DNA from 4 places in the Arthrobacter oryzae genome. Region 4 is predicted to be linked to each of the others. Evidence: riboswitches for the same ligand, from Rfam matches in the RefSeq annotation. Region 4 holds a riboswitch; each other region holds the start of a gene.

What was found. A riboswitch is a leader RNA that binds a small molecule or an ion and turns the genes downstream of it on or off. The one in region 4 is predicted to bind thiamine pyrophosphate.
Region 1: another riboswitch for thiamine pyrophosphate. It lies ahead of thiC (phosphomethylpyrimidine synthase ThiC); the one in region 4 lies ahead of thiO (glycine oxidase ThiO).
Region 2: another riboswitch for thiamine pyrophosphate. It lies ahead of Q8Z05_RS20100 (bifunctional hydroxymethylpyrimidine kinase/phosphomethylpyrimidine kinase); the one in region 4 lies ahead of thiO (glycine oxidase ThiO).
Region 3: another riboswitch for thiamine pyrophosphate. It lies ahead of Q8Z05_RS06395 (ECF transporter S component); the one in region 4 lies ahead of thiO (glycine oxidase ThiO).

Annotation. Positions count from the first base shown of each region.
Region 1 covers NZ_CP132204.1:4,461,216-4,469,018, reverse strand. The annotation lists gene Q8Z05_RS20615 (glucose-6-phosphate dehydrogenase) at 1-540, opposite strand, end outside; gene ffh (signal recognition particle protein) at 625-2,217, shown strand; gene Q8Z05_RS20605 (alpha/beta fold hydrolase) at 2,252-2,986, shown strand; gene thiC (phosphomethylpyrimidine synthase ThiC) at 2,972-4,756, opposite strand; TPP riboswitch at 4,751-4,858, opposite strand; gene Q8Z05_RS20595 (amidohydrolase family protein) at 4,963-6,045, shown strand; partial or broken gene Q8Z05_RS20590 (VOC family protein) at 6,130-7,004, shown strand; gene Q8Z05_RS20585 (hypothetical protein) at 7,108-7,545, shown strand; gene rpsP (30S ribosomal protein S16) at 7,730-7,803, shown strand, end outside.
Region 2 covers NZ_CP132204.1:4,364,140-4,371,942, forward strand. The annotation lists gene rpmA (50S ribosomal protein L27) at 12-275, opposite strand; gene rplU (50S ribosomal protein L21) at 337-645, opposite strand; gene Q8Z05_RS20100 (bifunctional hydroxymethylpyrimidine kinase/phosphomethylpyrimidine kinase) at 967-2,559, opposite strand; TPP riboswitch at 2,542-2,639, opposite strand; gene Q8Z05_RS20105 (ribonuclease E/G) at 2,752-6,165, opposite strand; gene Q8Z05_RS20110 (vitamin K epoxide reductase family protein) at 6,636-7,307, shown strand; gene ndk (nucleoside-diphosphate kinase) at 7,438-7,803, opposite strand, start outside.
Region 3 covers NZ_CP132204.1:1,377,932-1,385,734, reverse strand. The annotation lists gene Q8Z05_RS06430 (Na+/H+ antiporter subunit A) at 1-1,606, shown strand, start outside; gene Q8Z05_RS06425 (Na(+)/H(+) antiporter subunit C) at 1,603-2,193, shown strand; gene Q8Z05_RS06420 (Na+/H+ antiporter subunit D) at 2,190-3,854, shown strand; gene Q8Z05_RS06415 (Na+/H+ antiporter subunit E) at 3,851-4,396, shown strand; gene Q8Z05_RS06410 (monovalent cation/H+ antiporter complex subunit F) at 4,393-4,671, shown strand; gene mnhG (monovalent cation/H(+) antiporter subunit G) at 4,661-5,095, shown strand; gene Q8Z05_RS06400 (DUF4235 domain-containing protein) at 5,189-5,452, opposite strand; TPP riboswitch at 5,604-5,746, shown strand; gene Q8Z05_RS06395 (ECF transporter S component) at 5,819-6,451, shown strand; gene Q8Z05_RS06390 (ABC transporter ATP-binding protein) at 6,468-7,803, shown strand, end outside.
Region 4 covers NZ_CP132204.1:169,027-176,829, reverse strand. The annotation lists gene Q8Z05_RS00790 (RNB domain-containing ribonuclease) at 1-1,265, opposite strand, end outside; gene Q8Z05_RS00785 (ferritin-like fold-containing protein) at 1,307-1,981, shown strand; gene thiE (thiamine phosphate synthase) at 1,982-2,701, opposite strand; TPP riboswitch at 2,728-2,847, shown strand; gene thiO (glycine oxidase ThiO) at 2,834-4,141, shown strand; gene thiS (sulfur carrier protein ThiS) at 4,138-4,374, shown strand; gene Q8Z05_RS00765 (thiazole synthase) at 4,380-5,201, shown strand; gene Q8Z05_RS00760 (4a-hydroxytetrahydrobiopterin dehydratase) at 5,239-5,607, shown strand; gene Q8Z05_RS00755 (hypothetical protein) at 5,644-5,946, opposite strand; gene Q8Z05_RS00750 (DUF3107 domain-containing protein) at 6,010-6,234, opposite strand; gene Q8Z05_RS00745 (TetR/AcrR family transcriptional regulator) at 6,286-6,972, opposite strand; gene moeB (molybdopterin-synthase adenylyltransferase MoeB) at 7,039-7,803, shown strand, end outside.

The DNA of each region.
Region 1 (7,803 bases), 360 kb from region 4:
CAGGACAGTCGCCTTGCCGAGGAAGTGGTCCACCCGGTGGATGTGGTCTTCCGGGACCAGCGCTGCCAGGGTTTCATTGAGGTGCCGGGCGGACTCTTCACTGGAGCCGAACGGCTTCTCCATCACCAGCCGCGTGCCGGCGGGCACCTCCTCCGGGGCCAGCACCTCACAGGCCTTCTGGCTGACGTGGGGCGGAAGGGCGAAGTACACGGCCACCGGCGCTTCGAGGCCGGCCAACAGGGAGGCCAGCCCTCCGCCTGCTGTCACGTCAAGCTGGTGGTAGCGGGTTGTTTCCGCGATCCGCTTGAGCTCGCGCCTGCCGGCGGTGTCCGCCTGCGAATTGGAGTCGGCAAAGGACGTCTCAACGCGCTCCAGCCATTGTTCCTGGGACCAGGGATCCGATCCCGCACCCACGAGCGTGAGCCCGTCGGCACGCCCTTTCGCCGCGAGCCGGGCGAGTCCCGGCAGGAGCAGCCGGCCGGTCAGGTCCCCGGAGGCACCAAGGATAAGCAGGGTTTTTACAGTTGTTCGGGTGGCCATCCTGCCAGCATGCCATCTTGAAGGGCTGACTTGGTACCCTAGATAGTCGAGTCCCGATCATCCACTGAAAGAAGTGCACGGCGCGTGTTCAATTCACTCTCTGACCGGTTGACAGCAACCTTCAAGAATCTCCGCGGCAAAGGCCGCCTCACCGAGGCGGACGTTGACGCCACGGTCCGCGAGATCCGTCGGGCCCTCCTGGACGCTGACGTTGCCGTGCCCGTCGTGCGCGAATTCACCGGCCGGGTGCGCGAACGCGCCCTCGGCGCCGAAGTTTCCGGTGCCTTGAACCCCAGCCAGCAGATCGTCAAAATCGTCAACGAGGAGCTCGTTGAGATCCTCGGCGGCGAGACCCGGCGCATCCGCCTCGCCAAGACCGGGCCCACGATCATCATGCTCGCGGGCCTCCAGGGCGCCGGCAAGACCACCCTTGCGGGCAAGCTCTCCAAATGGCTGAAGTCCCAGGGCCACAGCCCCATGCTGGTAGCCTGCGACCTCCAGCGGCCCAACGCCGTAACGCAGCTCCAGGTGGTGGGCCAGCGCGCCGGAGTGCCCGTTTTCGCCCCGCACCCGGGGGCCACGTCCACTGAACTGGAGCACCCGGCCGGGGATCCCGTTGCCGTAGCCCGTGCCGGTGTCGAGGAAGCGCGCCAGAAGCTTCACGACGTCGTCATCGTGGACACCGCCGGACGCCTCGGCGTGGACGCCGACATGATGGAACAGGCGCGCCAGATCCGCCGGGCGATCGTCCCGAACGAAGTGCTCTTCGTCATTGACTCGATGATCGGCCAGGATGCCGTGAACACGGCGCTGGCGTTCGATGAGGGTGTCAACTTCACCGGCATCGTCCTTTCCAAGCTCGACGGCGACGCCCGCGGTGGTGCCGCGCTGTCCGTCGCATCGGTCACCGGCAAGCCCGTCATGTTCGCCTCCACGGGCGAAGGCGTCGACGACTTTGAGCTGTTCCACCCCGACCGCATGGCGTCCCGCATCCTCGACATGGGTGACGTCCTCACCCTGATCGAGCAGGCCGAGAAGTCGTGGGACAAGGACGAAGCGGCCCGGATGGCGAAGAAGTTCGCCGACCAGGAGGACTTCACCCTTGATGACTTCCTGGCCCAGATGCAGCAGATCCGCAACATGGGCTCCATGAAGAAGATGCTCATGATGATGCCCGGGGCGCAGAACATCCGCCAGCAGCTGGAACAGTTCGACGAACGCGAAATCGACCGGGTGGAAGCGATTGTCCGTTCCATGACCCCGCACGAGCGCGTTGCCCCCAAAATCATCAACGGATCACGCCGGGCGCGCATCGCCAAGGGCTCGGGCATGCACGTGTCCGACGTCAACGGCCTGCTGGAGCGGTTTGCCCAGGCGCAGAAGATGATGAAGAAAATGGCGGCGGGCGGCGGAATGCCCGGCATGCCGGGAATGCCGGGAATGGGAGGCGGCGGCGGAGCCCGCAAGGGCGGGGCCAAGAACGCACCCAAGAAAAAGGCCAAGTCCGGAAACCCGGCCAAGGCCGCCCAGGAGCTCCGTGATGCCGAGGCCAGGCGCGCGAACGCCAGCAAGGCACTTCCCACCGGTGCCGCCTTCGGGCAGCAGGGCGCGGACTTTGATCCGTCCCAGCTCAACCTGCCCAAGGGCTTCGACAAGTTCCTCGGCGGGAGCAAGTAGCTCCTGGCGGCGTACTTTGCCATAGGGTTGGGGCATGTTTAAGCAGCGCGTAGTGTTCGTCCACGGTTCGGGGGCCTTCGGGTCCGCCGCGTGGCCCAAGCAGCACGGCATGGCCCTGGCCTACGACGCTCTGTTCCTGCGCCGCCACGGCTTTGACGCGTCGGCGGAACCCCTCGACTCGGACTTCCATGCCGATGCCCGGATCGTGCTGGGTGCTTTGGCGGACGGGGGCCGTGGTGCCTCCGGCGGCCATGTGGTGGCGCACGCCCAGGGTGCCATCGCGGCCATGATGGCCGCCGTGGAGCGTCCGGACCTGGTGCAGTCCCTCGTCCTTGTGGAGCCTGCCTGCCTCTCCCTGACCGCTGAACTGCCTGCGAGTGCCGCGCACCGTGCCCTGATGCAGCCGCTGTTCGACGTGCGGCACCAGCTTGGCGACGACGACTTCCAGCGGGAATTCGTCCGGCGCGCGTTTTCCGTGCACAGCGATGGGCCGTCCACGCCGGAGGCGCTCAACGCCGCACGCCGGCTCCGGCTGCAGGCCCCTCCGTGGGAGGCGCCGCTGGACATCGTTCCGGGTGTCCCCACACTGGTCCTCACCGGCGGCTGGGAGCCGCTCTACGAGGAGATCGCCGGCTACCTGCGCGAAACCGGTGCCCAGCACCGCGTTGCCGCGGGCGGACACCGGCCCCAGGACTCGATGGAGGGCGACCGGTTCATCCGGTCGTTCATCGCAGAAGTCAGCCGCCGCCAGCACTCACGGGCGTCGTAGCTGCAGCTCCGGGAGATAGACTTTTCCGCCGGCTGCCAGGAATTCGTCGCTCTTTTCCCGCATGCCTGCCGCCATCTCGGCGAGGGCGGCCTGGGCCTCGGCTGAACCGTATTCGTCCCTGATGTCCTGGCTGATGCGCATGGAGCAGAACTTGGGCCCGCACATGGAACAGAAATGCGCTGTCTTGGCCGGTTCTGCAGGCAGCGTCTCGTCGTGGAAGGCTTCCGCAGTGACAGGGTCCAGCGAGAGTGCAAACTGGTCCCGCCAGCGGAATTCGAACCGGGCCTTGGACAATGCGTCGTCACGTTCATGCGCGCCCGGGTGGCCCTTGGCGAGGTCCGCCGCGTGGGCGGCGATCTTGTAGGTGATCACACCGGTCTTCACGTCGTCCTTGTTCGGCAGGCCCAGGTGTTCCTTCGGCGTGACGTAGCAGAGCATGGCCGTGCCGTAGCGGGCGATTTCCGTGGCGCCGATCGCGGACGTGATGTGGTCGTAGCCCGGGGCGATGTCCGTGACCAGGGGCCCCAGGGTGTAGAACGGTGCGCCCTTGCAGAGTTCCTGCTGGCGTTCCACGTTTTCGCGGACCAGATGGAACGGCACGTGCCCCGGTCCCTCCACCATCACCTGCACGTCGAACTCCCAGGCGCGCTGGGTCAGTTCCGCCAGGGTATCCAGTTCGGCGAACTGGGCCGCGTCGTTCGCGTCCGCCGTCGCTCCCGGGCGCAGACCGTCACCCAGGGAGAACGCGACGTCGTACTTGGCGAAAATTTCGCACAGCTCGTCGAAGTGCGTGTAAAGGAAGTTCTCCTGGTGGTGCGCCAGGCACCAGCCGGCCATGATGGATCCGCCGCGCGAGACGATGCCAGTCACACGGTTGGCCGTCAGCGGCACATAGCGCAGCAGCACTCCGGCGTGGATGGTCATGTAGTCCACACCCTGCTCACACTGTTCGATCACCGTGTCGCGGAAGATCTCCCAGGTGAGTTTGTTGGCTTCGCCGTTGACCTTCTCCAGCGCCTGGTAGATGGGCACGGTGCCAATCGGCACGGGGGAGTTGCGGATGATCCATTCCCGGGTGGTGTGGATGTCGTCACCAGTGGACAGGTCCATCACCGTGTCGGCACCCCATTGGGTGGCCCACTGCAGTTTGTCCACTTCTTCGGCGATGGAGCTGGTCACGGCCGAGTTGCCGATGTTGGCGTTGATCTTGACGAGGAAGGCCTTGCCGATGATCATCGGCTCGGATTCCGGGTGGTTGATGTTATTGGGGATGATGGCGCGGCCGGCAGCCACTTCGCTGCGGACAAGCTCCACGTCGCAGTTTTCGCGGAGGGCGACAAACTGCATCTCGGGAGTCACCACACCCTGCCGGGCGTAATGCATCTGGGTGACGGTCCTGCCGTCGACGGCGCGGCGGGGCACCGGCTGCGCGCCCTTCCACTCCGCCGAGGCGGCACCGCGGCGCACGGCGGACCTGCCGTCGTCGAGCAGGTTGCGTTCCCGGCCGCTGTACGGCTCGGTGTCGGCCCGGGCTTCAACCCAACGGGTCCTGAACGGTTCGAGCCCCACCACGGGATCGCTGCCCGGCCCGGCCGTCCGGTACACCCGGAACGGCGGGTTTGCTGTCCCGCCCGGCGAGTCCTCCAAGGCAATCTCGGTCACCGGCACGCGGATCCCGGTGGCTTCGTCGTTGATGAATGCCAACGAATGTGACTTCAGGGACTGCGTTTCTTTTTGGGCAGGGGAGAGCTGTGTTTCTGGTGTATTCACGGAATACTCACTTCCTTCGCCGGCATTACCCGGACAGGTTCAACGGTCGCAGGCTGCATCAGCCCGATCTCAGCCCCTGCAAGGGCACCCGTGTGGTCGTAGACGAAGCTACCACAAGGCATCGCGAGGGTCCCCAACAACACCGGCTGTGACACCGGGCGCAGGGTGCGAGGCGGTGACGGGACGGGCAGGTTTAGGCTTGAAGCATGCGTGGCGTCATTGAATTCAGCGGGACCGTGCTCACTGCCCCGGACCAGGAGCGGCGGGGCCTTTGGGCCGTGGACGGCCGGCTGACATTCAGCCGTCCGGCCGCTCCGCCGGACGTGGTGCTTGACGGCTGGGTCCTTCCCGGCCTGGTGGATGCCCACTGCCACATCGGGCTGGGACCCGCCGGTGACGTTCCGGATTCCCTGGCTGAGGAGCAGGCCACCACGGACCGGAACGCGGGAACACTGCTGGTCCGTGATGCCGGCGCCGTCCACGACACACGCTGGCTCCAGCAGCGCCCGGAGCTGCCCCGGATCATCCGCGCCGGCCGGCATGTCGCCCGGACCGGCCGGTACCTCAGGGGGTTTGCCGTCGAAGTGGAGCCGGACGGCCTGGTCGAGGCAGTGCGGAAGCAGGCCCGCGCGGGTGATGGCTGGGTCAAGCTCGTGGGCGACTGGATAGACCGCGACGCCGGCGACCTCGCGCCGTCGTTCCCTGCCGCCGTGGTGCGGGACGCCGTCCGGGCGGCGCACGATGAAGGGGCCAGGGTGACGGCGCACTGTTTCGCCGAGGACACCCTGGATGACATGCTCGACGCCGGAATCGACTGCATCGAACACGGAACCGGACTCCTGCCGCGGCACATACCCCGGTTTGTCGACCAGCAGGTTCCGATCGTGCCCACGCTCATCAATATTGCGACCTTCCCGGACATAGCGTCCCGGGCAGAGCAGAAGTTTCCGGTGTACGCGGCACACATGCGCGCACTGTGGGAGCGCCGGAACGAACGGATCGTGGAAGCTTTCGACGCCGGCGTGCCGATCTACGCAGGGACGGATGCGGGCAGCGTCATCCGCCACGGCCGGATCGTGGATGAAATCATCGCGCTCCACACCGCCGGCCTGCCGGCGACAGCGGCCCTCGGCGCTGCGTCGTGGGCCGCCCGGGATTGGCTGGGAGCGGACGGCATTACCGAAGGTGCCAGTGCCGACGTCGTCCTGTGCGACACGGATCCCAGGGTCCATCCGGCCACGCTGCTGAATCTCAGGCACATCGTTCTGCGGGGAAGCCAGCTCCGTTAGGAATAAATTGAAGCTTCAAGTAATTTAACTCCATGTAAGCGTCGCCGGCACCGGCGGCAAAGTTTCGGGAGTTTGGGAGTTGCCATGACCATGGAATCCAGCAGCAAGGACGTCCTGCCCGCCGGCCTCGCCATGGGCACGGTGATGCTCAAGGTGGGCGACATCAAGCTGATGACGGACTACTACCAGCGGGCGCTCGGGCTGGAGGTCGTGGCCGAGCAGGACGGCGGCGTGTACCTTGGCCGGCGCGCAAACCCCTGGTCCACCTGGCGCCGGCACCGGAACTGAACCTCCCGGGCAAGGGTGAAGCCGGGCTGTTCCACACGGCGCTGCTCTTCGAGGACCGCCCCGCGCTCGCAGCCACGGTTGCCTCGGCGGCCCGGTATGAACCGCGGCTGTTCACGGGAAGCGCCGACCACCTCGTCAGCGAGGCCTTCTACTTCAACGACCCCGAGGGCAACGGCATTGAACTCTACTGGGACCGCCCGCGTGAGGCCTGGTCCTGGGAGGGTACCAATGTGGTCATGGACAGCCTTGCCCTGCCGCCGCAGCGGTTCCTGCAGGAGTTCCTGACCGAGGAGGCGGTGAGCGGGCAGCGCGAGTCCGGCGCCGGCGTCGGCCATGTCCACCTCCAGGTGGGCGACGTACAGTCAGCGCATGACTTCTACGTGGGCACCCTCGGCTTCGAGAAGACGGCCGGATGGCACGGGCAGGCCCTGTTCGTCTCGGCCGGCGGGTACCACCACCACATGGCGATGAACGTCTGGAACAGCAGGGGCGCCGGTCCCCGCCGGGACACGCTCGGGCTGGGCGAAGTCCTGATCGAAGTGCCGGGAACGGACGACGTCGGCGCTCTTGCCGACCGTTTGCGGGTTGCCGGCGTGGCGTCGCACCACACCGGAGCCGAGCTGCGGTTTGAGGATCCGTGGCGCAACCGGATCCGCGTGGCCGTCCGCTGACCTGCGCGTCCTTCTGGGTTAGGCTGAAGCCTGAAGTCCGGGGGGTGGCATCGAAGCTGCCCGGCCGGACCATCACACCGCCGACGGAATGAGGACGATTTCCATGGGTTTCACCGAAATCTTTGTTGCCACGCACGATGAGGCACTCAAGCGCGCGGGTGCCCTCGACGGCGGCGGGCCTGCGGCCCCGGACGCCCTGCGGATTCCGGACATCAGCGATTTCGAGATCGAGCAGCTGGGCGACCTGGTGGGAGCGGCGGTGCACGCATCCGGCGCGGATTACGAACTGGCCATGGTGGATGTGGCGAGCGATTCGCTCCTGGGTGTGCCCGCGGCCATGGTGCGGGCGCTCGCGGAACTCCTGAGCTATGAGACCGAAGGCGAAGGCAACGTCCTGGAGGACGTGGCGGCCAGGTGGGCGGCCGAGGAGGACATGCCTTTTGGCTCCGAAGAGGCCCTCGGGTATGTCCAGCGGCTTGCCCGGATGGCCGGCAGCGTGGACCCGGGCGACCGGACGGGCCTGTACGTCTGGTCCTCCTGACCGGGCCGGCGTGTGTCAAGTCGAAATCCGGGCGCTGATCTGGCACAATGAACAGGTACTCGATCTGCGTGGCCCCTCTCTCCGCGTCCGGATCTTGTCCTTTTAGAACCCCCAAGTATGGCCCGCCCCACGGGTGCAGAACGCCGGGTTCGAACTCGTTCCAGAAACAGGAGTGACCACAAAAGTGGCCGTAAAGATTCGCCTTAAGCGCTTCGGTAAGATGCGCGCACCGTACTACCGCATCGTTGTCATGGACGC
Region 2 (7,803 bases), 450 kb from region 4:
AGATCTTGGTATTACTCTGCAGCTGCAGCAGCAACAATGTTCACGACTCGACGTCCGCGGCGGGTGCCGAATTCGACGGCGCCGGGGGTCAGTGCGAACAGGGTGTCGTCGCCGCCGCGGCCTACGCCGGCACCCGGGTGGAAGTGGGTGCCACGCTGGCGAACGATGATTTCGCCTGCGGAAACTACCTGGCCGCCGAAGCGCTTGACGCCGAGGTACTGGGCGTTGGAGTCACGACCGTTGCGAGTGGAGCTCGCGCCTTTTTTATGTGCCATTTGAAATGCCTGCCTTAAAAATTCTGGGGAATCTGCTGAAAACCTGAAAAGTAACGGAAGGTTACTTGATACCGGTGATCTTGACCTTGGTCAGTTCCTGACGGTGACCCTGGCGCTTCTTGTACCCGGTCTTGTTCTTGAACTTCTGGATGACGATCTTCGGACCACGAAGGTCCTGAAGGATCTCAGCCGTAACCGTTACCTTGGCCAGGTCCGCAGCGGCAGACGTGACTTTGTCACCGTCTACCAGGAGCAGTGCGGGCAACTCAATGGTGCTGCCGGCTCCACCGGGGACGCGGTTCAGGGTAACGAAGTCTCCAACGGAAACCTTCTCTTGGCGGCCGCCTGCGCGGACAATCGCGTACACCACTGGGGAACTCACTTCTCTCGACGTTTATTACTAGATTTGCGTGCGGAACCTGGGTCCAAATTGTTTGGCCTGGTTCACGCTGTGCCTCAACGCCGGTGGATTCCCCGGGGGAACCCATGAGTTATCCACGGACAATGCGTTTGGAATCCAAACGGACCGTCCTGAGGTTATAACCCAAGTGTTGGCGTAAGCACCGAAGATCTAGAATACGCTAATTTTGCCTTCGGCCGCAAATGAGGCTGGCTCCGGTGGCAGTACGTGATAGGCGCCACTCTGCGTAATACAGGCTGGTGCTGCAACGACTTCCGGAACCGTGCCCCACTATCCTACCGGCTGCGGAACCCTCTGCGGTGCAGCATGCAGCCTCGGCGCGTCGAAAAAGTCCACCTCGTAGCGGCACGATTGGCGGAAGGCTGTCCGCATGGCCTGCCGTTCCGCCTCAGACGCCGCCCGGGCCGCGGCGTCAGCGATGCGGACCGCCTCCCTGGTGGCCGCGGCGAACTCCTCGTCCGCGTAGGTACGGAGCCACTCGGCGTAAGGGTGGCTGGCCGGCGAGCCGGCCGCCAGGAACTGTCCATGAAGCGTGGCACCTACCTCGGCGTACAGCCAGAAGCACGGAAGCACGGCGGCTACGAGCACTCCGTAGCTGCCGGAAACTGACGAAGCCAGGAGGTGGTCCACGTAGGACTTGGTCACGGGCCCCAGGCCGTCGTCCACCTTCCGGGTGCTGAGCCACGTCCGGTGCAGTTCGGACTCGACTTCGAGGCATTGCTGGGCCGCGCGCGCCCAGAAAAGCTGTTCGGCCTCAGTGGGGGCTATGGCGGCGGCACGGGACAGCACCCTGGAATAGCCGTTCAGGTAAATGGCGTCCTGGGCAAGGTAATACGCAAAGTGCTGCTCGGTGAGGGTGCCGTCGGCCAGGGCACGGATGAAGTCCAGCCCATAGATGTCGTCCAGGTCCGGCCTGGCGTCCTGCCGGAGCACCGCAGCGAACTGCCCTTCGGCCGGCGCGTCCGCGCCTTTGGGCGCGAGATGGTGGAAATGGTGGACCGGGCCGTTGCCTGTTCCCACTTCCAGTGCTTCGGCTTCCCGGAGCGCTCCCTGCAGCCACGGCTTCACTTCCCGCAGCGATGCTTCCCAGTCCCCCAGCCGTGCCTGCGCAGTTGCCATCGCCGAGGACAGCGAACAGCCCGTGCCGTGGCTGTTCCTGGTGGTGATCCGCTCGCCGGGGACTACCACAACGTCCTGGCCGAGCAGCCCTTCGGTGTTGACGAGCGCGTCGGGGCAGGAACCGCCGTCGAGATGTCCGCCCTTGACCAGGACGGTGGTGCCCGCCTGGGCAGCGAGGCGCTTGCCCTGGGCCAGTGCCGCTTCCCAGTCGCCGGCGAGGGGTTCGTTGAGGAGCATCGCCAGTTCGGCCAGGTTCGGCGTAACAAGGTCGGCAAGGGGCAGGAGTTCACGCAGTTCCGCCTCGGCCGCCTCCTGCAGGAGCCGGTCCCCGCTGGTGGCGACCATCACGGGATCAAGAACGACGACGGCGGGACGGGCCTTCTGCAGCCAGCCGCGGACGGCGGCAATCACCGCAGAGTCACCCAGCATGCCGATCTTGACGGCGTCAATGCTGATGTCATCGCTGATGGCCTCAAGCTGGGCGGTCAGGAATTCGGCCGGGGGCACGTGGACGGCACGGACGCCGCGGGTGTTTTGCGCCGTCAAGGCGGTGATGGCAGCCATGCCGTATCCGCCGTTGGCGGCAATGCTCTTGAGGTCCGCCTGGATCCCGGCCCCGCCGGACGGATCGGAGCCGGCGATGGCCAGCACCCTCGGTGTACGGCGAAGGAGGGCGCCGCCGGACGCTGAGGGGGTTGCCGTGGAGGCAGGCGTGGGCAGGAATGATATTGCCAAAGGAGACATCCCTTCGCCGGTGCTAACCGGACAGGTTCAACGGGTGTGGATCTCAGCCGGCCCTGTGCGCGGCACCCCGTGTCAGTCCCCTAGCCTACTGTTTCCCCGCAACGAACTCGCGGGTGCGGCCCGAAACCGGCGTATTGCTACGCCTGCCTCGGACCGCACCCGCGATGTCAGTTCGTGGAACCTGCCCTGAGATCAGAGCTCGGAGGCCGGTACACCTACGCCGAGGATGATCGGTTCGTTGGCGGGTGCCTTGGCAGGCGCGTCCTTCTGGGCCGGCTCGGGTGCCTTTGCTTCGTGGGTGTGACCTGACGCAGCTACCGGAGCAGTCTCGTGGTGTTCCACGGACGTCTCGTTCGCTGCGCCCTGGGCACGGCTGGCGCTCCGGTTGCGGCGGGGACGGCGCGCCCGGCCCTGCACCGCAGTGTGATCGGTGTAGTCCGCTTCAGCCGCACGCGCTGCCGGCGCCTGGGCGGCCGGCACGTGGGCAGGTGCCTGAACCGCAGGCTGAGCCGCAACCTGCGGTTCGGCAGGTGCCGCCGGAGTTTCAGCCACTACAGGCTCGCCAAGGTGCGCGAAGGCTTCAGCCAGCCGGTCAAGCGTCAGGGAAGCTCCCGGGGAAGGCGCTTCTCCGCCATGCTCAACGAACGGCAACGCCACCTTTTCGCCGCCGAAGGTCAGGACCGCCGCGGGACGTCCAGCAGCAGCCACCTCAGTTTCCGATGCCTTGGACGGGCGTACTGCGGCAGGAGCTGCCTGCGTGGCAGCGGGCTGCGCCGGCGCGGATCCGGGCCTGGCCGGAGTCCCGGCCTGCCCGGAGGGTGCCTGGCCGGAGGATGCCTGGGCTGCCAGTGCCTGGCCTACTGCCTGTGCCGCGGCTGCTGCGGCCGGGGCCGCATGGCCCGCTTCGGCGTCGTGCAGGTGGGCTGCGTGCGCGGCCGCGGCGATGTTCGCCAGCGCCACGCGGGTGGCCTCAGCCTTTGCATGGCGTTCGGCTTCTGTGGGCTCGTGATGCGCCGGAGCGGGCGTCGACGGAGCTGCCTCGGAAACCGGCTGGCCACCCTTGCCGCGGCGACGGCTCTTGCGCTCCGTCCGGGGCTGCTGCTGCTGCTGGATCTCGGTCCGCTGCACGTGGTGCTCGGCGGCAACAGTGTTGGCGCGGCGGTGCTCCACAGGCTCGTCGTGGGTGACGATGCCGCGGCCGGCACAGGCCTCGCACTGCTCGCCGAAGACTTCCAGCAGCCCGGTGCCCATGCGCTTTCGGGTCATCTGGACCAGGCCCAGCGAGGTCACTTCGGCAACCTGGTGCTTGGTCCGGTCGCGGCCGAGGCACTCCACCATGCGGCGCAGCACCAGGTCGCGGTTCGATTCCAGCACCATGTCGATGAAGTCGATCACGATGATGCCGCCGATGTCGCGGAGGCGCAGCTGGCGCACCACTTCCTCGGCAGCTTCCAGGTTGTTCTTGGTGACGGTTTCCTCGAGGTTGCCGCCGCTGCCGGTGAACTTTCCGGTGTTGACGTCCACCACGGTCATGGCTTCGGTGCGGTCGATCACGAGGGAGCCGCCGGAGGGCAGGAAGACCTTGCGGTCCAGTGCCTTGTGGATCTGCTCATCGATCCGCCAGGCGGCGAAGATGTCCGTATCCTTGGTCCACTTTTCGAGCCGGCCCACCAGGTCCGGAGCCACGTACGTCACGTACGCCTCGATGGTGTCCCAGGCTTCCTCGCCGGAGACGATCAGCTTGGAGAAGTCCTCGTTGAAGACGTCACGGACCACCTTGATGGTGAGGTCCGGTTCGCCGTAGAGGAGCTCCGGGGCAAGGATCTTGGTGGACGTGGCCTGGCCTTCGATGCCTTCCCACTGGGCGCGCAGGCGGTTGATGTCGTGCGTCAGCTCTTCCTCGGACGCGCCCTCGGCTGCGGTACGGACAATCACGCCGGCGTCTTCCGGCAGGCGGTCCTTGAGGATCCGCTTGAGGCGGTTGCGTTCGACGTCGGGCAGCTTGCGCGAGATGCCGGTCATGGAGCCGCCGGGAACGTACACGAGGTAGCGTCCGGGCAGGGAGATCTGGCTGGTCAGGCGGGCGCCCTTGTGGCCGACGGGGTCCTTGGTGACCTGGACCAGCACGGAGTCGCCGGACTTCAGTGCGTTCTCGATCCGGCGCTGCTTGCCCTCGAGATTGACGGCGTCCCAGTTGACTTCACCGGCGTAAAGGACTGCGTTGCGGCCGCGCCCGATGTCGACGAAGGCAGCTTCCATTGAGGGCAGCACATTCTGGACCTTGCCGAGGTACACGTTGCCGATCAGCGAGTCCTGCTGCGTCTTGGAAACGAAGTGCTCCGCCAGGACACCGTCTTCCAGGACACCGATCTGGATTCTGTCGTCGCGCTGGCGGACGATCATCTGGCGGTCCACGGATTCACGGCGCGCCAGGAACTCAGCCTCGGTGATGACTGTGCGGCGGCGGCCGGTGTCGCGGGACTCGCGGCGGCGCTGCTTCTTGGCTTCGAGCCTTGTGGAGCCCTTGACGGAGGTGACGCGGTTGTTGACCGGCGCTTCGCTGATGGCTCGCGGCGCGCGAACGCGGGTCACCGTGTTGGGCGGGTCGTCATCTCCCCCGCCGGTCAGCTCAAGGTCCTGGTCGCCGCGGCGGCGGCGGCGGCGACGGCGGGAGGTCACGCCGTCGTCCGTGGTCCGGGTGGACTCCTCATCGGTGTCCTCGTCATCGGCAGCACCTTCAGCAGGTTCGGCTTCGCCAGCAGCTTCCCGGTCAGTCACGCGGCTGCGTCCGCGGCGTCCGCGGCTACGACGGCGGCGGGAGCCACCGGCCTCGCCTTCCTCGCCGTCGTCTTCTGTGTCTTCCTCGTCGATATCCTTGGCTACGGCTGGCGTGGCCGCCGGCCGTAGCACGGTGCTCAGGTCCGGCGCCTGGAAGATCATGGAAGTGACCGAGCCGGGCTCAAGGAAGAGCGCACCGACGGGGCTGGCGGTTTCGGACTTTGCAGTCTCATCAGGCTCGGTATCTGCCGCCACACCGGGCGCCTGGGCCGTGGATGAATCCTGGACAGGAGCTTCCCGGGGTGCAGATTCCTGGCCCGTCGCGGCCACTTCTTCCTCGGCTGTTGAGGCTTCGGCAACGGGCGCTGCGTTCTGCGCGGCAGGCTCGACCGGCGCGGCTTCGGCTGCCTTAGCGGGAGCCTTGGCACGAGAGGCGCGGCGACGGACCGGCTTTTCAACGGCGGCGGCTTCGGCCGGCGCCGAGGGTCCGGGCTCCCCTGCTTGGCCCGCCTCAGCCAGGGCATCACCGTGCGCGGCGGCGTCTTCTGCGAAGACCGGAAGCGGCTCGGCAGGCTCCACCTTCTTGCGTGAGCGGCTGCGCCGGGCCGGGGCCTTCTCCTCCACAGCCTCCGGCGCACCGGCTTCGGCCGCCGGGGTCTCGACCGCCGGGGCTCCGTCAGCGTCCGCGGATGCGCCGGCTTCGACTGCCTCCGCCTTCGGAACGGCCTTGCGCCTTGTCCGGATGGCCCTCCTGGGCGGCTGGGGCGCTGCTGCCTCTTCGCTAGCAGCGGATTCTTCGTTAACGGCTAGGACCTGGTCATTATCCATATGTAGCGACACTCCTGCCCCTGACGCACCGCCACATCCGGCACCCTTGGGGGCACATATTGTCAAAACCCGCAGGCGTTGACAGAAGTCAATTGGATACCCTCAGGTTCGCACCGGCAGTGGGGTGCGGCAGCCCTGGAGGGCCGGCAGCGTTGTTCTGAAACCCGTTGTTCCTGAAAGCCACAACCAGGTGCCGTCCAATGGCATTGCGGGGAGGCCGGGATCTGTCGTGGATCCGGAGCGTGCCCTGCTCATCATTGGCGGTCTTGCAAACAAGCCACCGGACCGGAATTCGAATGTGGATCGACTTCCAGCCAGCTTCATTCTCTCATACGGACACTCAAACACGGTGGAAGCGGGGAGATCCGGCGCACAATCAGGGCGCCGCCGGCCGGAGTCTGTGCCCGCCTTCCAGCCTCCGGCGTTACAATCAGGGCGAGGAGCCCTCGAGAAAAAGGACGCAACATCCCATGCCCAGCATCTCCAATTCCATGCAGAACAACGTGGCGGACGGCGACCTCCGCGAGCGTGAAGCGGCCAGGGAGAGCCTGCCTCCCATGACCAGGGACACACAGTTCGGCTGGCTGCTGGTCATCACCGGCGTTATCGGCTGGCTCGCCTCGGGCGCCCTGGTCCTGGAAAAGCTTGCGGTGCTCAAGGATCCGAACCATGTCACCGCCTGCGACGTCAACCCGTGGGTTTCCTGCGGTGCCGTGATGCAGACCTGGCAAAGTTCCCTTTTCGGCTTCCCCAACATGTTCATCGGCATCGTGGCGTTCGCCGTCGTGATCACCACCGGCATGGCGGTGCTCTCCGGCGCCAAGTTTGCCCGCTGGTACTGGCTTGGCCTGCAGGCCGGTGTGACCCTCGGGTTTGCCTTCGTGGTGTGGCTGTGGTCGCAGGCGCTGTACTCCATCCACATCCTGTGCCCGTTCTGCATGGTGGTCTGGGCCGCGATGATTCCGCTCTTTGTGTGGGTCACGGTCCGGAACATCACGCACGGAGTGATCAAGGTTCCGGCCGGCGCGGCGAAAATCGCCGGCGACTCCGGCTGGATTGTCACCGCCCTGCTCTACGTGGCCGTCATCGCCACGATCTTCTTTGCCTTCATCCAGGTCTTCATCGGAACGTCCGGCTACTAGGGCGGCTACTAGGGCAAAGAAAAAGCGCGAGCGTACAGTTGAGGCCCCCGTTTCTTCGGAAACGGGGGCCTCAACTGTACGCTCGCGCTGGGGGCAGGGTGCTTAAGTGCCCGCTCGCGCTGGGGCCTTGTTAGTCCTGGAACCAGATCTTGATCTCCCGCTCGGCGGACTCGACGGAATCGGAACCGTGGACCAGGTTCTGCTGTACCTTCAGGCCCCAGTCGCGGCCGAAGTCGCCGCGGATGGTGCCGGGCGCCGCCGTCGTGGGGTCGGTGGTGCCGGCGAGGGAACGGAAGCCTTCGATCACGCGGTGGCCCTCGAAGATTGCCGCGACGACCGGTCCGCTGAGCATGAACTCGACGAGCGGCTCGTAGAACGGCTTGCCCACGTGCTCCTCGTAGTGCTGCTCCAGCAGTTCGCGGCTGGCGTCGACCTTCTTGAGCTCGGTGAGGGTGTAGCCCTTGGCTTCAACCCGGCCAAGGATGGCGCCGGTCAG
Region 3 (7,803 bases), 1.2 Mb from region 4:
GCTCACCATCGTCTACGGGCTGTGGCCGGCACCGGTGGACGCGTGGATCCAGCCGTACGCTGCGGAATTCGTGCACGACGGCGGCGACCCGGCCGCTGCGGCGGGCCACCTTGCGCTGTGGCACGGGCTTACTCCCGCGCTGGGACTGACGGCCATCACCTTCGCGCTCGGCCTGGCGATGTACTACGGACGGAACCTCGTTGCACGGGCCCAGGGCAGGGTCCCGGCGTGGGTGGACGGGGACCGCGCCTACCAGATGACGATCGGCGCCCTGGACGACGTCGCCGTCTGGGTCACGGGGCGCACACAGCGTGGTTCGCTGTTCTTCTACCTGGCCGTGATCCTCACCGTGGCGTTCGCGCTGCCGCTCACCGCCCTGCTCATTGCCGGCAAGCCCCTGCCGGACAACCTCTATTTCATCGATCCGAATTCCCCGCTGCAGCTGGTGGCGGGAGCCGGCATCGTCATCGGTGCGCTGGCCGCCGTAAAGGCCAACAAGCGGTTCCTCGCGGTGCTGATGGTTTCCGTGACCGGCTACGGGATTGCCCTGATGTTCGCCCTGCAGGGCGCCCCGGACCTGGCCCTGACCCAGATGCTGGTGGAAACCATCATCCTGGTGGCATTCGTCCTGGCCATGCGCAGCCTGCCCGCGGAGCTCCGGGACCGCACCGGCGGCAAATACCGGGTGATCCGCGTGATCATCGGGGCGGCCTTCGGGCTCACCATGATCTTCGTGGCCATCTACGCCATGGGCGCGCGGATCGCGACGCCTGTGTCCCTGGAGTTTCCGCGGCTCGCGTATGAAGGCGGCGGGGGACTGAACATCGTCAACGTCACCCTCGTGGACATCCGGGCGTGGGACACCTTCGGCGAGATCTCCGTGCTCGCCCTGGCAGCCACCGGCGTGGCCAGCCTCATTTTCGTGAAGGGGCGCGGCGACGGCATCCGGGCCTCGTCCTCCGTGGCCGAGGGGACGGTGGGCCGGCGGTCCGGAGCCGGCCAGAGCTCGCGGGACAGTGCCGCGCTGGCCCTGAGCCGCAAGTTTGCCGCCTCCACCCGGGACGCCTGGCTCGTGGCGGGACGCACCCTGGCTCCCGAGCGCCGCTCCATCATCTTCGAAGTGGTCACCCGGCTGGTGTTCCACTCGATGATCGTCTTCTCCATCTACCTCCTGCTGGCCGGCCACAACCTGCCGGGCGGCGGGTTCGCCGGCGGACTGACCGCCGGGCTGGCCCTCACCATCCGCTACCTCGCGGGCGGCCGCTTCGAACTGCGGGAGGCCACTCCGGTCGGGGCCGGGACGCTCCTGGGCATCGGCCTGGCCACGGCTGCGGCGTCCGGGGTGGTTCCGCTGCTGCTGGGCGGCCAGGTGTTCCAGAGCGCCATCATCGAGCTGTGGCTGCCCGTGTTCGGCGACATCAAGTTCGTCACCTCCACCATTTTCGACATCGGCGTCTACATCGTGGTGGTGGGACTGGTATTGGACGTGCTGCGGAGCCTGGGCGCGGAGATCGACGAGCACTTTGAAGAAAACCCTGAAGCCGAGACCCCGGCGCAGGAAGCGGATGAAGTTCCCGCCGAAACCACCGGGAGGGGGAAGGCATGAGCGTCAACCTGACATTGCTGACCGTCATGGGTGCGCTCTATGCGTGCGGTATCTACCTGATCATGGAACGCAGCCTCACCAGGGTGCTGCTGGGCCTGATGCTGCTGGCCAACGCCACCAACATGCTGATCCTGGCCACCGGCGGCTACGCAGGCCTGGCCCCGATGTTCAGCAAGGACACTGACCCGCGGGACTACAACGACCCCCTCCCGCAGGCCCTGATCCTGACATCGATCGTGATCTCCTTCGCCGTGACCGCGTTCATGCTGGGCATCATCTACCGGACCTGGGTGCTGGCCCGCCGCGATGAGATCCAAGACGACGTCGAGGATATCCGCGTTGCCGAAACCCCCAGCTTCGATGCCGAGGACGATTCCGAGATCCCCGTGGAAACGTCCGAATTTCCGCTGACCATGGTGGGCTCCGACGGCCGGGGAATATCCAATTCGGGCATGTCCGGCTCCGGAGACTCCGAGACCGGCACCGTGAAGGCGGGCGACCACAAGATCAAAGCCAAGGACGCCGCCGCCGAAGAGCAGCCCGGCTCCCAGAACGTGACCCCCGGCCCGGAAGGAGGCGTGAAGTGAACATCGCAAGCTTTGCCCCGCTCGCCGTCGTACTTCCCATCCTCGGTGCCGCACTGACGTTCGTGCTGATCCGGCACTCGCGGGCCCAGCGGGCCGTCAGCATCACGCTCCTGTCCCTGACCCTCCTGCTGGAGTGCGTGCTGCTGGCCTCGGTCTGGGACGGCGGGACCGCAGCCGTCAATATCGGCGGCTGGCTGCCGCCGTGGGGCATCGTGATGGTGGTGGACCAGTTCTCCTCCCTGATGCTGGTGGTCTCCTCCACGGTCAGCCTCGCCGTCCTGGTGTACGCCACCGGCCAGGGAATGGCCGACGGCGACCAGGACGCGCCGCTGTCGATCTTCCACCCCACCTACCTGATCCTGGTGGCCGGGGTGTCCAACGCGTTCCTCTCAGGAGACCTCTTCAACCTCTACGTGGGGTTCGAGATCCTGCTGACGGCAAGCTACGTGCTGATGACCCTCGGAGGTACAGGCCCCCGCATCCGCGCCGGCGTCACGTACGTGGTGGTCTCCGTGGTGTCGTCCGTTCTGTTCCTGATCGCCATCGCCATGATCTACGGTGCCACCGGAACCATCAACATGGCGGACCTCGCCATCAAGCTCGCGGACCTGGATTCCGGGACGCGGATGCTGCTGCACGTGATGCTGCTGGTGGCCTTCGGCATCAAGGCGGCTGTCTTCCCGCTGTCCTTCTGGCTCCCTGACTCGTACCCCACCGCGCCGGCCCCCGTCACGGCCGTGTTTGCCGGCTTGCTGACCAAGGTGGGCGTCTATGCAATGGTGCGCACCGAGACGCTCCTCTTCCCGGGGGACTCGCTGAACACTCCGCTGATGGTGGCGGCCCTGCTGACCATGGTGGTGGGAATCCTGGGCGCCTTGGCCCAGAGCGACATCAAGCGTCTGCTCTCGTTCACCCTGGTGAGCCACATCGGCTACATGGTGTTCGGGCTGGCCATGTCCTCGGTGGCCGGCCTGGGCGCCGCCGTGTTCTACGTGGCCCACCACATCACCATCCAGACCAGCCTCTTCCTTGTCACGGGCCTGATCGAACGGCGCGGCGGAAGCTCGTCGATCGACCGCGTAGCCGGACTTGCCAAGCTGTCCCCGGTGCTTGCCCTGCTGTTCTTCATCCCGGCCATGAACCTTGCCGGCATCCCGCCGTTCTCGGGGTTCCTCGGCAAACTCGGGCTGCTGCAGGCCGGTGTGGAGCTCGGCACTCCGCTTGCCTACGCCCTGGTGATCGGCGGTGTCCTGACCAGCCTGCTGACGCTGCTGGCCGTTGCCCGCGTGTGGAACCGAGCGTTTTGGCGCAAGCCCGAGGACGCCGAGAACCCGGACCCCGTGCTGCTGGCGGACCCTGAGGACGCCGACACGGGCGACCGTGCGGGCAAACGGAATGTCACGCTGCTGCCGCGGACCATGGTGGGATCAACGATGGGGCTCGTCGCTTTCGGCGTCGCGCTTACCGTCTTCGCCGGGCCGCTGTTCCGGGTGGCGGACCAGTCCGCCGTGGACATGCTGGACAGGTCCTCCTACATCCAGGCGGTACTGGGCGAGAACGCTCCCGTGCCCCCGCTCGCGCAGCCTGAACCACCCCAGCCTGAACCTGCGCAACCGGTGGACTCGCAGCCGGTGGACTTGCAGCTCGGGGGGCAGAAATGAACCGCCGGCGGATCTCCATCCGGCAGGAACTGCCCCTGCTCGTCTGGCTGGTCTTTGTATGGGGTGCGCTCTGGCAGGACTTCAGCCCCGGAAACCTCCTGTTCGGAGCCCTCATCGCCGTGGTGGTGGCGCGGTTGTTCTACTTGCCTCCGGTGGAACTGGGGGGCCGGTTCAATGTTCTGCGGGCCGTCCCGTTCGCGATCGTTTTCCTGGGCAAAGTGGTGGCCGCCAGCTTCCAGGTGCTGTACCTGGCCGTGGCCCGCGGGCCCAAGGTGACCAACGCCGTCGTCGCGGTCCGGCTCCGCAGCCACTCGGATCTGATGGTCACCGCCACCGGACATGTCATCTCGCTGATTCCCGGCTCTCTGGTGGTGGAGGTGGACCGCTCCACCTCCACGCTCTACATTCACGGACTGAACGTCCGGAGCGGAGAGGACATCGTGAACCTGCGCAAGGAGGTCCGGGATGCCGAGGCGGCTTTGATCCGGATCATGGGCACCAGAGAGGAACTGGCCGCACTGAAACAGGAGGTGGACGCATGATGGACATCGTGCTGACCGTAACGGCCGTGATCCTGTCCTTGGCGGCAGCCGGGGCCATCGTCCGGATCGCCATCGGCCCGTCCCTGCTGGACCGGGTGCTGGCCTCGGACGTGCTGCTGGCCATCATCGGCGCCACGCTCTGCATCGACATGGCCGTGAACAGGCATCTGAACAACCTGATGCTGCTGGTGGCGCTGTCCATCATCGGGTTCATCGGATCAGTGACCGTGGCGCGCTTCGTGGCCGACCGGCGGGAGCAGCCCAATGAATCCTGAACCATCTTCCGTGGACGCCATCATTGACACGGTGTCGGCTGTTTTTATGGTGGTGGGCGCCGTGATGTCCCTCGGCGCGGCGATCGGCCTGCTGCGCTTCCCGGACCTGATGAGCAGGATGCACGCGGCCACCAAGCCCCAGGTGCTGGGGCTCTTCCTGCTGCTGGCCTCGGTGGGCCTGCAGCTGCGGACCTGGTGGGTGTGGCCGGTGCTGTTCGTGGCGTGGATCTTCCAGGTGCTCACCGTTCCGGTGTCCGCGCACATGGTGGGAAGGGCCGGCTACCGCACCAAGCACCTGCACAGGGAGCTCCTGACGGTGGACGAGCTGGAAGCCGTGGTGCTGAAGGCCGCCGACAAGAAAACTGCCGAGCCGCAGGACCCGGGCAAGCGGTCCGGGGACGACCACCAGCGCGGATCAGCCTAGGGATCACTCTGCAAAGAGTTTTTGTCCAGATAACGCGACGTGGAGGCCGGTTAGCTCGCGTTATCTGGACAAAAACTCGGGTTGGGTTGGGACCTAGACGATGTCCTGGCTCTTGGCGAAGCGCGTGATCGCACGCTGGGTGCCGCGGTTGGCCAGGACCTGGATGATGGCGCTGACAGCCGCCGAAATCAGCGCGAAGGTCAGGGCGGTGCGCAGGGTGGTGGGGACGTCATCCTTGTCGCCCTTCGGGGGCTTCCGGCCGGTGACCTTTTCCCAGACAACGTCGACGGCCTTGGTGCCGGCGAACCCGGCCAGCAGGCTTACTCCGGTCCCAAACAGCTTGATGAAGAAACTCATATCCAGTACCCCTTACAGGTGGGAGACGGCGGAAACAGGACTTCCCCTAGCCTAACCGCATCAGCCCCGCCGGATCACCGCCGATTGTGACACCGGCCCCGGGATTCGGCGGGCCCGCGGGTGTAAACTTATGCACGCCCACAAGGGCGAATTGATACGACAGGGGAGCGTCGCCGTCGGGCATCACTGGAAAAGTCCAGGGAACCGGAGGCGGGCGCTGAGAGTGCGGACAGCCGCAGACCCTCGAACCTGATCCGGTTAGTACCGGCGCAAGGGAGTCGAGTTCTCAGAGTGACCGGCAGCAGGCGGCGGAAGCCGCGGCCCCGCCGGCAACCACTCTCCCCTCCTGTACCTCAGGAGGAAGACATGACTGATATTTCTGCAAAGCAGACACTGCCACACAGCAAGCGCAGCTGGCGTGTGGTGGACATTGTGGTTGCCGCGTTGATCGCAGTGGCCGGCGGCGTCATTTTCTGGGCCTGGTCCCAGGGGGCCGCCGCGGTTTCGCCGGCCATGAACGCCGTGTACCCGCCGCTGACCGGCCTCATTGCCGGCGGCTGGATGATTCCCGCCGTCCTGGGCATGCTGATCATCCGCAAGCCGGGCGCCGCCCTGTTCTGTGAATCGGTAGCCGCCACGGGAGAACTGATCATGGGCTCGCAGTACGGTGCGTCGGTGCTGTTCTCCGGCTTCGTGCAGGGGCTCGGTGCGGAGATCATCTTTGCGGTGTTCGTGTACAAGAAGTTCAACCTGCCCGTGTCGCTGCTGGCCGGTGCCGCTGCAGGCCTCTTCTGTGGCCTGAACGACTCGTTCGCTCCGTGGGGCTGGAACATCGCCTACGCTGCCGGCGACAAGCTGGCGTACATCATTTTCACCGCCATCTCCGGAGCCGTCATCGCCGGTGCACTGTCCTGGATCGCCACCCGCGGCTTGGCCAGGACCGGTGTGCTCAGCTCCTTCGCCTCCCGCAAGGCAGCAACGGAGCCCGTCTTCTCCTGATGAACGCACACTGCTCATGACATCGTCGGACTACGTCCGCCCGGCAGCGGTCACGGCGCGCGGCTGGGGCTGGCGGCACGCCGGCCGGTCCCTGCCGGCCGTCCGCGGCCTGGACCTGGACATCCGGCCGGGCGAACGCGTGCTGCTGCTCGGTCCGTCCGGCGCCGGTAAATCCACGCTGCTGCACGCCCTCGCCGGCGTGCTTGGAGACAGCGACGCCGGCGCCCACCACGGGGGCACGCCGGACGCCGAGGACTCCGACGAGACCGGCAGCTTGCTGATCGACGGCGCCCCGCCGCGTGCCCGGCGAGGGTCCGCCGGCCTGATGCAGCAGGACCCGGAGACGCAGGTTGTCCTCTCCCGGGTGGGGGACGACGTCGCCTTCGGCGCCGAGAACCTTGCCGTGCCCCGCGCGGACATCTGGACGCGCGTCGGGGAGGCGCTCGACGACGTCGGGCTGGCGCACCTGCCGCTGGACCACCCGACGTCGGCCCTGTCCGGCGGGCAGAAACAGCGCCTTGCGCTCGCCGGCATCCTCGCCATGCGCCCGGGACTGCTGCTCCTGGACGAGCCCACCGCCAACCTTGACCCGGCCGGAGTGCTGGAAGTCCGCGACGCCGTGGGCCGGTGCCTGGATAAGACCGGGGCAACGATGGTGGTGGTGGAACACCGCGTCGGCGTGTGGAAAGACCTCGTGGACCGGATCGTGGTGCTGCAGCCGGGATCCGCCACGGATTCTGCAGTGCTCCTGGACGGCGCCCCGGACCAGGTCCTGGCACAGGCGCGGGACCTGCTCATCGCCGCCGGCGTCTGGGTGCCCGGGTACGTCCCGGCGACCCGGACGCGGTCCGGTGCCGCGGGCGGAGCACCCGGTGATGCCGGGGCGCCCGCGGGCGTGGCCTCGGGGGGAGTGCCGGGTAACGGGAACCTCCTGCTGGCAGCGGAGCACCTGGCCGTCTCCCGCGAACGTCCCCGCCGGAGGGGCTTCAAGGCCGTCCCGCCCGTCCCGGTGCAGTCCGGCATCACGGCGCAGGTCCGGACCGGGCAGGCGCTGACCATCACCGGCCCCAACGGTTCCGGCAAGTCCACGTTTGCGCTGACCCTGGCCGGGCTGCTCCGGCCGGTGGAAGGCAAGGTCTCCGCGACGGTGGACCTCAGCGAAGGCGCGGGCATTGATCCGTACAAGTGGAAGGCGGAGCAGCTTATTTCGCGGATCGGCACCGTGTTCCAGGAGCCGGAGCATCAGTTCGTCACCGGCCGGGTGCTGGACGAGCTGATGTTCGGCCCGCGGCACCTGGGGCACGGCGAGGAACGCGTGGATGAACTCCTGGAACGCCTCCGGCTGGGCAAGC
Region 4 (7,803 bases):
GCGTCGAACTCCTGGCCGATGTGGTTGACGAGGAGGGCCGCCTCCACCGTGTCGAGGGCCAGCCGCTCCATCCTGGCGGCCAGCTGATCTGAGGCCGCCATGATTTCCGGCAGCGAAGGAAGTGCCTCGCGGGCCCAGTCGGGAACCGCGGTGCCGTTGCTGAGCGCCTCGCAGATCACCAGGACAAAGCGGTCAATCAGGCGCCGCAGCGGCGCCGTGGTGTGCGCATACGCAGCCCCGATGGCCGATTGGATGGCGGCCTCCGGTACCGTGCCGTCAAAGGGGGTGTAACCGGCGCCGCGGAACAGCATGCCGGCGGAGTGCAGGATGGCCAGCTGCCGGGGATCGGTGGGATCAAGGGAACGCAGGTACTCCCCGTAGCTCGCCTCGCCGTCCCACGGCTTGCCGAGGGCGTTGGTCTGCCGCCGGAAGTGCAGGAGGGACCGTTCGTCCGGGGCAGGCATGGTACGCAGGATGCCCACTTTGCCGTCGAGCATCAGGTCCGCGGCAGCCATGCCGGTCATGAGGGAGATCTGGGCGTTCCAGTCCTCCACCGGGAGGGAGGGTGCCGCGACAATGCGGTAACCGCCGTCGGGCGTCTGTTCGATTTCCTGTTCCGGCATGTTCAGGCTTGCGCCGCCGCGCAGCCGCTCCAGTTCGACGCGCTTGAGCCCCACCTCCTTGAGGAGCTGCAGCACAGGAACAGCAGTGCCGGAATCGAGCTCGGCCTGGACGCCCTTGTAGTTGAGCTTTGCCCGGCTCCTGATTTTGGCGCGGCGCACCAGCACTGAATCGACCCGGGCTGCCGTGTCCAGGTCAAACTCCCACACGAAGGCCGAGCACAGCTGGCCGGCCAGCAGGCTGCCGGCCTGCTCGCTGATGACTTCCGGGTGGAGCGGAATCCGCCCGTCCGGAGCGTAGATCGTCTGCCCCCGGCGACGTGTCTCGGCGTCGAGCGCCCCTCCCGGTGAAACGAAGGAAGGAACATCGGCGATGGCGTAGAAGACCTTGTACCCGTCCCCTGACTTCTCGATGAAGAGGGCCTGGTCCAGGTCCGTGGAGGACGCGGGATCTATGGTCACAAACTCCACTGCAGTCAGGTCAAGGTCCGGCATCTTGTGCTCTGCAATGGCCGCCAGCGCATCCTCGAGGACGTCTTCAGGGAACGGCCCGGGTAGCTCCAGCTCCGTACGGAGCGCGTTCAGGGCCTCGGCCAGCCGGTTGGTCTGTTCGTGGACACTGGGAGTCAGGCGATGATGTGACACGAAAGTCAGATTAGCTCGATTTGCGCCATTAGTCTTGGACGATGAGCTTATCCCCGGCTGACACCGCTCACTACAACCGCTTCGTCGCAGACCTGTTCGGAATGATGGCCTACGGCGAGCTGTCGGCCTTCGAACGGTTCGCCGCAGACGCGCGGTATTCGCCCACCCTCCATGACCGGGCCGTGCTCGGCAGGATTGCCGTGGTGGAGTTCCAGCACTACGAGCTGGTGAGCTCCCGCCTCGCGGACATGGGGATCGACGCGGAGGACGCCATGTTGCCGTTCCAGGCAGCCGTGGACTTCTTCCACTCGCGGACGCGCCCGGGCGACTGGTTCGAATCACTGATGAAGGCGTATGTCATCGATACGGTTTCCGCTGACTTCTACCGGGCCATCTCCCGCTACGTCGACGCCGGCACACGGGAACTCATCGAACAGGTCCAGGCCTCCGATGAGACGACCCAGGTGCTCCGCGAACTGCTCAGGGGCGCCCTGGCCGATGATCCCAGGCTCGCCTCCAGGCTTGCGCTATGGGCCAGGCGGCTGCTCGGCGAAGCACTGACGCAGGCGCAGCGGGTCAGCCATGAGCATGCGTTCCTGGGACGCCTGATTGGCGGCGGGGACACTGCCGCGGCGAACGAGCTGGTCAGCGGGCTGATCGCCGGGCTGGCAGGGAACCATTCACGGCGGATGACGGAGCTCGGCCTGGCCGGATAGTCAGGAGCCGGCATCGAGGGCCGCCAGGAGCGACCGTGCTGCTGCGGCAGGATCATCGGCCTCGGTGATGGCGCGGACCACCACGATCCGCTGCGCGCCTGCAGCCACCACCTGCTCAACGTTGCCCAGGTCAATGCCGCCGATGGCGAACCACGGCAGCTGCGCCGTGCCGGCGTCGCCAGCGGCCGCCGCGCCGGCAGCGGATGTTTGGGACGCGGTTATGCCGTCAGCGGCCGCCGCGGCATAGCGGACCAGGTCGAGGCCGACGGCGGCCCTCCCCGGCTTGGTGGGAGTGGCCCACACCGGCCCGACACAGAAGTAGTCCAGGCCACCGGGGCCGCGTGATGCGGCGATGGCGGCATCGATCTGTTCCGGACTGTGCGTTGAGAGGCCGATGACGGCTTCATTGCCGAGGAACTTGCGGGCCGATGCCAGGGGGAGGTCTTTCTGACCGACATGAAGCACGGGTGCGCCGGAGAGCGAGGCAATGTCCGCGCGGTCGTTGACCGACCAGAGGCGGCCGTGGCGGCGGGCCGCGGCTTCCAGCACGTCGAGCAGCTCGAGCTCTTCGGCCGCTTCCAGGTTCTTGTCCCGGAGCTGGATGATGTCAACGCCTCCGGCATAGGCGGCGTCAACGAAGTCTCCGAAATCGCCACGGTCGGTGCGGGCGTCGGTGCAGAGGTACAGGCGGGCATCGGTGAGGAGGGCTTGCTCGGTCATGGCACCAGCCTAGTTCCCCTAAACTGGTGGAGTACCGCGGGAGCCCGCTGCAGCTGTCACAAAGCTGCAGGGCTGAGAGGGCGTCAGAGCCGACCGCTTGACCTGATCCGGTTAGTACCGGCGTAGGGAAGGATGACAATGACCCCGCAACCTCCAGCAGGCTGCACCGCCGCGCGCCCGGACATCAGCGCCGACGTCGCCGTGATCGGAGGCGGAATCATCGGCCACGGCATCGCCTGGGAAGCCCGGGAGTCGGGCAGGTCCGTGGTGATCATCGACGACGCCCCCGGAACGGGCGCGAGCTGGGCCGCCGCCGGCATGCTGGCCCCGGTCAGCGAACTGCACTACCAGGAGGAAGAGCTCCTGGAGCTCATGCTCCACTCCTCAGGGCTCTGGCCGGCCTTCGCCGCCGGACTGCAAGGCGGTGTCCGGGACGGCGCCGGCCCGGACACCGGTTACCTCACGACGTCGACCCTCGCCGTGGGTGCCGACGCCGCCGACCGGCGGGCGCTCGCCGACCTGCGCGGCGTCCAGCGGTCCAGCGGCCTCACAGTGGAACCACTGACAGTCAGGGAAGCGCGTGCCCGCGAGCCCTTGCTGAGCCCGGGCATCTCCTGCGCCTTCGACATCCCGGCCGACCACCAGGTGGATCCCCGCAAGCTCCTGGCCCTGCTTGCGGAGTCCCTGGCGGGCTGCGCCGTGCGTGAGCGGGCCGCCGGCCTGCTCTGGGAGGACGGGCGGGTCACCGGTGTCGGCCTGGCCGGGGGAGGCACCGTGCATGCCGGGGAGACCATCATCGCCAACGGGCTGGAAGCAGCGTCACTCGGCGGACTGCCGGCCGGCCTCCGGCTGCCGCTCCGCCCGGTGTACGGCGACATCCTGCGGCTGCGTGTCCCCGCCTACCTGCAGCCGATGCTGACATCCACCGTCCGCGGCATGGTCCACGGAGTCCCCGTCTACATCGTGCCCCGGCAGGATGGCACGGTGGTGATCGGGGCCACCCAGCGCGAAGACGCCCTCGCAGGAGCCGGCAACGACCATGCCGGGCCGGCCGCGCCGGAAGGGCTGCCCGGCTCAGCCGTGTCAGCGGGCGGCGTCTACCAGTTGCTCCGTGACGCGCAGGTGCTGGTACCCGCCGTCGCTGAACTGGAACTCCTGGAAGCCACAGCCCGGGCCCGGCCGGGAACACCCGACAACGCGCCGCTGCTGGGGCGCGTCGCGGACGCCGGAACCGGCGGTGATGTACAGGGGCTCATCATTGCCACCGGATTCTTCCGCCATGGCGTCCTGCTCACTCCTGCGGCAGCCTCCATCTGCAGACAGCTCCTGGACGGCACGGCCGATCCGCGGTGGGCGCCGTTCCGGCCCGACCGGTTTTCCGGGCCTCCGGCCACCCCCGCGAAACTTCCCACCCCTGCCCCGATCAAGGAAACAGCATGAACATCACACTGAACGGCACGGTCCACGCGGTGGACGACGGCGCGTCCGTCACCACCCTCATCAGCCAGGTCACCGGCAGGAACCTCGCCCCCAACGGGCAGGCGGCCGACGGCCGGAAGCTGGGCGTGGCGGTGGCACGCAATTCCGAGGTGGTGCCCCGCAGCCAGTGGTTCGTGACGGCGCTCGCCGAGGGCGACGACGTCGAACTTGTTACCGCGGTACAGGGAGGTTGAGCATCATGGCAGGAACTACGGTTGCCGGAGTGGCAGGGACCGCGCAGCAGGGGGCCGCAGACCCGTTCATCGTGGACGGCGTCCCGCTGGGATCGCGGCTGATCATGGGCACCGGCGGTGCTCCCAGCCTGGACGGGCTGGGCGCGGCGCTGCTCGCCTCGGGGACGGAGCTCACCACCGTGGCCATGCGCCGCTACTCGCCGGCCGAAACAGGCTCGCTGTTCCAGCTCCTGGTGGACCACAACATCCGGGTCCTCCCCAACACCGCCGGCTGCTTCACGGCAAGGGACGCCGTCATGACGGCGGAACTGGCCCGGGAGGCGCTGGAGACGGACTGGGTGAAGCTCGAAGTGATAGCCGATGAACACACCCTCCTCCCGGACGCCGTGGAGCTGGTGGACGCCACGGAGCAGCTGGTGAACCGCGGATTCAAGGTGTTCGCCTATACGAATGACGACCCCGTGCTGGCGTTGCGGCTGGAGAACCTTGGCGCCACCGCGGTGATGCCCCTCGGGGCACCCATCGGCACGGGACTGGGCATCCTGAACCCGCACAACATCGAACTCATCGTTTCCCGGGCATCCGTTCCCGTGGTGCTGGACGCAGGCATCGGCACGGCGTCGGACGCTGCCCTGGCCATGGAGCTGGGCTGCGATGCGGTGTTGCTCGCAACGGCAGTGACCCGGGCGCAAAACCCGGCGATGATGGGAGAGGCCTTCAAACACGCCGTCATCGCCGGTAGGCTGGCGAAATCGGCCGGCCGGATTCCACGCCGCGAGCACGCCCTTGCGTCGTCTGCCATGGAGGGCCGGGCGGAGTTCCTGTAACAGGAAATTCCGGCAGTTGCGATCCAAGGAGCCAGCGGTGACCGACAAGGAAGACGTTCTTACCCGACCCCAGGTTGACGCCGCACTGGCGGACCTTCCCGACTGGAGATACCGGCTGGGCGGCCTGGTGACTGTCTTCAAGACCCCGACGGCGGCTGCAGCGCTCCAGCTGATCGCCGCCGTCGGGCAGGTGGCTGAAGAACAGAACCATCACCCGGACCTGGACTGGCGCTACAACCGGGTGTTCATCCGTTTCACGTCGCACGACGCCGGTACCGAAGTGACGCAGCGAGACGTCGCCGCCGCGGCGGCCGCCAGCCGGGCAGCCGCTGCTGTATCGGCCATTGCGGAACCTGGCCGCTACCGGTCAGCAGAGACCGCGGGCGGCACCGCCAACCCGGACTAGCGGCCAACCCGGACTAGCGGGTCCGGAACCGGCGCGTCAGAGCCGCAGTGCGGCCGTCAGCTGCTTCGTGTCCTGGAGGGCGCGCTTGCGGCCGAGGTACACCGAGGCGGCGAGTGCCGCCCCGGTGCCCAGGACCATGGGAAGCACCCACGGGATCCACGTCAGGCCGGGCTGGTACCCAAGCCCTGCGGCCATGAAGATGACCCAGCTCAGCATCCCCACAGTCAGGGAAACGCCCGCCGGCATGGCGATGCCATACTTCGCGTGCCGCCGGTCGTTGGCCCAGACAACAAAGCCTGCGGCCACGGTGACCAGGGCCACGATTACCAGGGAAAGCATTCGGCGAACTCCTTGCTGCAGAGCGGGGTGCGGGTCAGGGCGGGTGGACCGGGCTGGAGTGGCCTAAAGCTGGCCGAAACCGACGCGGCGGGCTTCCTCTGCCCCAATTTCAACGTAGCCCAGCACGTTGGCGGGAATGATGACCACGCGGCCCTTGTCGTCAGCCAGGCGAAGTTCAGCGCCCTTGGCAATGGATTCCTCGACGAGCTTTGCCACAGCGTCAGCATCCTGAGCCGATTCCAGCACAATTTCGCGGCCGATGTTCTGAATGCCGATCTTTACTTCCACAGCGAGGCCTCCCAGCCAATCAAAGTTCTAAAGGTGTTCTCTATTTGTAGTCTAGGTTTCCTTGGGGAAGCGCGAGATTCCGCGCCAAGCTAAACGATAGATCAGGTCACTGGCCACATCGAGGTCCAGGTTCCCGTCGGTTTCGAGCCAGTAACGCGCGCTGACCTGGGCCATTCCGGCCAGTCCGCGCCCCAGCAGCTGGGCCTCCAGCATGGGGAGCTTGGTGTCCTCGGCAATGACCCGGGCAATGGCATCGGCAAAAGCCTTGTTGAAGGTTTCCAGCCTGGAACTGACGTCGCTGTCGTTGATCAGGTCCGATTCAAACACCAGGCGGTGCGCCTGGTCGTCGCTGGCGATAAAGCGGTAATAGGCACGCATGACGGCCTGGACCCGCTCGTCGTTGTCGTCAGTGGAGTTCAACGCCCCCATCATGAGATCGGTCAGCGCGCTGAGATGGCTGTCCAGCAGGGCGAGGTAGAGCTCGCGTTTGGAAGGGAAGTGCTGGTACAGCACCGGTTTGCTGACGTGGGCCGTTTCGGCGATCTCGTCCATGGCGGCGCCATGGTAGCCGTTGGCGACAAAGACTTCCTGGGCGGCGGCCAGCAGCTGGGCGCGCCGTTCGTCACGCGGGAGCCGCGCCGAACGCGCACCGCCGGCCCGCGCCTGTCCCGCGGCTGCCTTCCCGGCCGGCGTCCGATCAACCGGTGCCTGATGAACCACTGTTGGCCTTCTTTCCATTGCAGTTACCTACACTTTACGCGCGGGTAATATGACCTGGCGGCATCTTCGGGCATACATTGAAGTATGGCTTCCACGTTCACCGCAACTGCTGTCCCTGCAACCCTGGATCCGCTCGTGGAACCGGCGGATGCTCTGACCGCCGAAGAGGTGGAGCGGTACTCCCGCCACCTCATCATTCCCGAAATCGGCACGCTGGGCCAACGCCGGCTCAAGAACGCCAGGGTGCTTGTGATCGGAGCCGGCGGCCTGGGCTCGCCGGCACTCCTCTACCTTGCCGCCGCAGGGGTGGGAACCGTGGGAATCATCGACGACGACGCCGTGGACCTGAGTAACCTGCAGCGCCAGGTCATCCACGGAGTGGCGGACGTGGGCCGGCCCAAGATCGAGTCAGCCCGTGACTCCATTGCCGCGCTGAACCCCCTGGTGGATGTCCGGCTCCACAACGTCAGGCTCGATGCCTCCAACGCACTGGAGCTGTTTGCCGACTACGACCTCATCCTGGACGGGGCGGACAATTTCGCCACGCGGTACCTGGTCAACGACGCCGCCGCCATCCTCGGCAAGCCTTACGTCTGGGGTTCCATCTTCCGCTTCGACGGCCAGGTCAGCGTGTTCTGGGAGAAGCACGGCCCCACCTACCGGGACCTCTACCCGGAGGCGCCGCCGGCCGGTTCAGTGCCCTCCTGCGGTGAAGGCGGCGTGTTCGGGATGCTGTGCGCCGCGGTGGGCTCGCTGATGGTGACCGAGGCAGTGAAGCTGATTACCGGCGTCGGGCGTTCCCTGCTGGGGCGGGTGGCGCTGTTCGACGCCCTCGGCGGCAGCTGGCGC